Regions from separate parts of the Enterococcus casseliflavus genome, predicted to be linked through region 1. Evidence: riboswitches for the same ligand, from Rfam matches in the RefSeq annotation. Region 1 holds a riboswitch; the other holds the start of a gene.
The links. Region 1 has a riboswitch for thiamine pyrophosphate ahead of P0G38_RS07165 (YkoF family thiamine/hydroxymethylpyrimidine-binding protein). Riboswitches for the same ligand answer to the same signal wherever they lie in the genome.
Positions count from the first base shown of each region.

Region 1 (2,395 bases):
TCTTCAAACCCTTTCTCGTTAAGCCCCGCTAAGAGGTAGAAAAGAGTGCTTTTTCCTGTTCCTGAAGCACCATAGATTCCTTTTGTTTCTCCGGGGGCTAAAGACAGTGTCAGATCAAGCCGTTTTTGATCCACGAAAAAGCAGCCGTTTTTCACGAGCAGGCTCATGCCGCTTCTCGTTTGGCGCTAATGGTTTGGTCTTCAGCAATCGGGTAACTATTGAGAACGCCCATGCGTGTCAGATGGTCACAGACGATCTTGACCAAAAAGGCGGAAAAGAATAAAGAAGAAAGCAAGCGAATAATAAAAATCACCACCAACAACTGCCATTGCAAGTCAACGAAATTTGACCGAATGATCCCCCAAAGAAAACTCGTGATCGTGGCGCCAATGGCACCAGTGATCAAAGGGAACCAGCCATAGCGACGGTAGCCACCTAATGCAAAGCCAGCTTCTGTTCCAATCCCTTGTACAAACCCGCTGATAAAAATAATCGGTCCATAAAAATTCCCCATAAACACTTCTAAAAGTGCGGCGATCATCTCAGTGATCGTCGCTGCGCCCGGTTTGCGCAGCACATAGCCAGCAAAAGCCGCTGCCATGAACCATACCCCGAAAATAAACTCATTCGCTAAAACAGACAAACCAAAGGGTGTTAAAAGCGTACCTAACAACAGCCCAAAATGAACAGCGCCCAAATAGATCACGCCAAAAATCAACGAAGCGATCCCCACCATAATGACATCTTTTAAGACCCATTTAGTCATGCGACACCGCCTTCTTTTTGGAAGGACTGTTGACTGAGACCGTTGCTTCTAACACATAATGGGGAAGATGGTCATGGGCATACGCTAATGCCGCTTCAAAATACCCAAAGAGTTGGTTGGCCGTTCCCGTCAGCATCGTGACATAATGGGCGGAGCGAGGCGCCAAACCATAGGTTTCTGCCAGTTGGACGATGGTGGCGATCTCTTCCATGTAATTGTTTTCCCCAAATACATAAAACGAGTATTTACAATCCACGTCAAACGTACCATTCATAAGATTGCTTGCTTTATTGGGTTGTGCCTGTTCTCCATTCAAAAACGCGTCACCGGCAGAATCGCCAGGACAGCCCTTAGAAAAAGTAAACTCACCCACGAGGTGTGTCTTGGATTCGTAAGCGTTGATAAATAGCCCAGCTGCCGCATCGACAACACTTGGGGCTTCCCCTCGGAAAAGGGTGCTGAACAGATCGGTTTGCTGCCAAACAGCTGTTGTATCCGTCCGCTCAATGCTCGTTACGATTTGTTGCGCAAAGTGGTCTTTCATGGGGTACAAACTTACTCGGCACCCAGTGATATCGATCCCGCCTGCGGCACAGGCGATTGGTTCATTTGTCATTTTCTCTTCTCCTCTCGATGGTTTTTCTGTCTACAAAAAAAGCGTTCCTCCTTTTTCTATCCACACGTAGACAGAAAAAATGGGAACGCGAAAAATCATGCGCTGCCACTTCCCTACGTTGGTACTAACCAAATCAGGTTCTAAGGGACCAGACTTACGTCTATCTCAGCATAAAGCGCCCCTAGTGGATAATCTTCTATTCAATTACCCCTCGAGTGTAGCACAGGACCCAGCAAAGGACAATAAAAAGAGATGTTCGACGATTGAAAAAAAATTAGCAGAGCAAGTCTTTCAAGGAAGTTTCTTCACTGATATCTGTGGTGGTACATATGAAGGTTTTTACATATAAAAAAACAAGTGAAAAAGCGGTTGACAGGTTGCAAATAGTTGTGTAAAGTATAAAACCGATGGTAAAACGTAAACGTTACGTTTTGTTTTTATAAATCGTAATTGATTTATCAGTATTTTACCAAGGGAAAGAAAAAGAGGAAAAATAAAAGGAGTGTAGTTAGAAAATGAAGAAGTTTTTTAAAATAACGATGTTATCAGCAGTAGCCCTCGCATTGGCTGCCTGTGGTCAAGGTGGATCTGACGCTACGGAGCAGTCAGGAAACGCCTCTTCTGAGAATGAACAAATTCAGGTCATGGCCACGTTTTATCCGATGTATGATTTTACACGCCAAGTCGTAGGGGAGGAAGGGCAGGTCGAATTATTGATGCCCGCAGGCACTGATTCCCACGACTACGAACCGTCTGCAAAGGACATGGCAAAGATCCAAGATGCGGATGTCTTTGTCTACAACAATGAGAACATGGAAATGTGGGTTCCTTCGATTGAAGCTACGTTAAATGATGGCGATGTGACAGTGGTCAAAGCCACAGAAGGAATGGTCTTACTTCCAGGAGACGAGGATCATGATCATGACCACGATCATGGCGATGATGGTCATTCCCATGAATTGGATCCCCATGTTTGGTTAGCACCAAGCTTAGCCATGAAACAAGTAGAGGCG
Region 1 is NZ_CP119393.1:1,461,021-1,463,415, forward strand. It holds gene P0G38_RS07155 (ABC transporter ATP-binding protein) at 1-167, opposite strand, end outside; gene P0G38_RS07160 (ECF transporter S component) at 164-766, opposite strand; gene P0G38_RS07165 (YkoF family thiamine/hydroxymethylpyrimidine-binding protein) at 759-1,382, opposite strand; TPP riboswitch at 1,476-1,575, opposite strand; gene P0G38_RS07170 (metal ABC transporter substrate-binding protein) at 1,898-2,395, shown strand, end outside.

Region 2 (2,395 bases), 1.4 Mb from region 1:
AAATAAAGCGGATTACGCGAAAAAGTTACCTTATCTAAATTAGAAATAGCGAAATGACTTGATTTCTTAAGGAAAAATGACTACTATTTATTAGGAAGAAGATTCTAGTAAAAAGGAGTCATTTTTTTCTAGATGAACGCAAAGAAAGTGGAGGTTCTCATGTCAAATCATTATTTTGATCCAAGATTGAAGATTTTTTCTCTGAACTCAAATCGTCCTTTGGCGGAAAAAATCGCAGCTGCAGTAGGTGTTGAATTAGGTAAGTGTTCAGTCAAACAATTTAGCGATGGTGAAATCCAAGTGAATATTGAAGAAAGTATTCGTGGTGCCCACGTCTACGTGATTCAATCAACCAGCAGCCCTGTAAACGATAACCTAATGGAATTGCTGATCATGATCGATGCTTTGAAGCGCGCCAGTGCGAAGACGATCAATGTAGTAATGCCTTATTATGGTTATGCAAGACAAGACCGCAAAGCGCGATCAAGAGAACCAATCACCGCAAAACTTGTAGCAAACATGATCGAAAAAGCCGGTGCGAACCGCATGGTTACACTGGATTTGCATGCTTCACAGATTCAAGGGTTCTTTGATATCCCAGTTGACCACTTGATGGGTGCACCATTGATCGCCAACTACTTCTTGGAAAGAGGCATTCAAGGCGATGACGTCGTCGTCGTTTCACCAGACCACGGGGGCGTGACTCGTGCCCGTAAATTAGCTGAGTTTCTTAAGTCACCAATCGCGATCATCGACAAACGTCGTCCGAAAGCCAACGTAGCGGAAGTCATGAATATCATTGGTCATGTTGAAGGCAAAACTTGTGTCTTGATCGACGATATGATCGATACTGCGGGTACCATCACATTGGCTGCGAATGCGTTGAAACAAGCAGGTGCCAAAAGTGTTTACGCCTCATGTACTCACCCTGTCTTGTCAGGACCGGCCTTGGAACGGATCGAAGATTCGGCCATTGAGCATCTAGTTGTGACAGATTCGATTTACTTGCCAGAAGACCGTAAGTCGAAAAAAATCGATGAGATCAGTGTTGGTGCCTTGATGGGCGAAGCGATCAAACGAATCCATGAGAACAAACCAGTAAGTCCACTGTTTGAATCAAAATTATCAATTTAATCGTGCCTCATAAGCATGAGAACAACAGCCAATGGTCGGTCTTTAACCGCTCATTGGTTGTTTTTTTCTGAGGAGTTTCAGGATGTTTTTAGAAAAAACGATCGCAGTCATGTTTCTTTTCACCAATTTATGGTATTCTTGAAAGTGACTTGCGAAATGCAAGCAAAAAATAAAATAGAATCTAATCACAAAGGGGAGTCTGCAAAGGCTGAGAATGAGAGTACTCTAAACCCTTCGTACCTGTTTCGATCATGCGAACGTAGGAATTGTGACGAGTTGAAGTGTCCAACACTTCTCCTTTGTGAATTGTGATGATTCTAAAGGAGGAGTTTTTTTGAAACGAAAAATGTCGCTGCAGGTGTGGACGGAAGGAACGATGATCGCTGCGATTGGGGTCGTCTTGTCGTATATCCCGATCCAGACAGCCAATTCCAGTATCGACTTGTCTCTAGGTCTCGTGCCCTTGGTCTTGTATTCGTATCGTCGCGGAGTGCTGCCGGGAATGACGGCTGGATTTATGTGGGGCTTGCTGAATATTTTGATTGGTAGCGCCATGCGTAACTTTATCACCGTTCCACAGATCATCTTTGAATACCCCTTTGCCTTTGCTTTTGGCGGGATGGGCGGCTTGTTTGCTAATAAAATCCAGCAAGCGATCCGTCAAAACAGCAAAACCGTTACGTGGTATGTCGTCTTAGGGGGCATCGTGGCGGTGATCAGCCGTTGGTTTTGGCATTATTGGGCTGGGGTCTTTGTCTGGGGAATGTACGCACCGCCAGGACAAAGTCCGTATCTGTATTCCTTGATCTTTAATGGATCATCGGTCATTATCAATATCGTTTATGTAGGGGTCGTCCTAGGTCTCTTAGTCAAGGCAGCCCCGAAATTATTTGTCCCGAAAGTTTAGTTTTAGAAATGGAACCATCAAAAAATGTCTTGATGCTCTTTGAGAAAGAGAAGCATCAAGACATTTTTTTGTCGATAAAGCCAAACGCTAGATCTTCTTGGTCGATTTCCAACGACCAGCTTTTTTTGCTGGCTGAATAGCGTAAAACAGCGATTTGATCCAGCTCTTTTTGATTGACCAGCGTGTTTTTTAAGCCAGCATCTTCTGACAGATAGATCGGGATCGTATAGGTTCTGTCGATCAATTGTTCTTGTGTTAGACAAAAGACGATGCCTTCTTGCATGATTCCCCGCAATTCTTTCAGCAAATTAAAATCGAGCTTTTCCACCGGTGTTGCTTTTTTAAAAAAGGAGA
Region 2 is NZ_CP119393.1:61,975-64,369, forward strand. It holds gene glmU (bifunctional UDP-N-acetylglucosamine diphosphorylase/glucosamine-1-phosphate N-acetyltransferase GlmU) at 1-43, shown strand, start outside; gene P0G38_RS00345 (ribose-phosphate diphosphokinase) at 160-1,134, shown strand; TPP riboswitch at 1,316-1,417, shown strand; gene thiT (energy-coupled thiamine transporter ThiT) at 1,469-2,041, shown strand; gene P0G38_RS00355 (hypothetical protein) at 2,097-2,395, opposite strand, start outside.
Region 2: linked by a shared signal. The riboswitch ahead of thiT (energy-coupled thiamine transporter ThiT) and the one ahead of P0G38_RS07165 (YkoF family thiamine/hydroxymethylpyrimidine-binding protein) in region 1 are both predicted to bind thiamine pyrophosphate.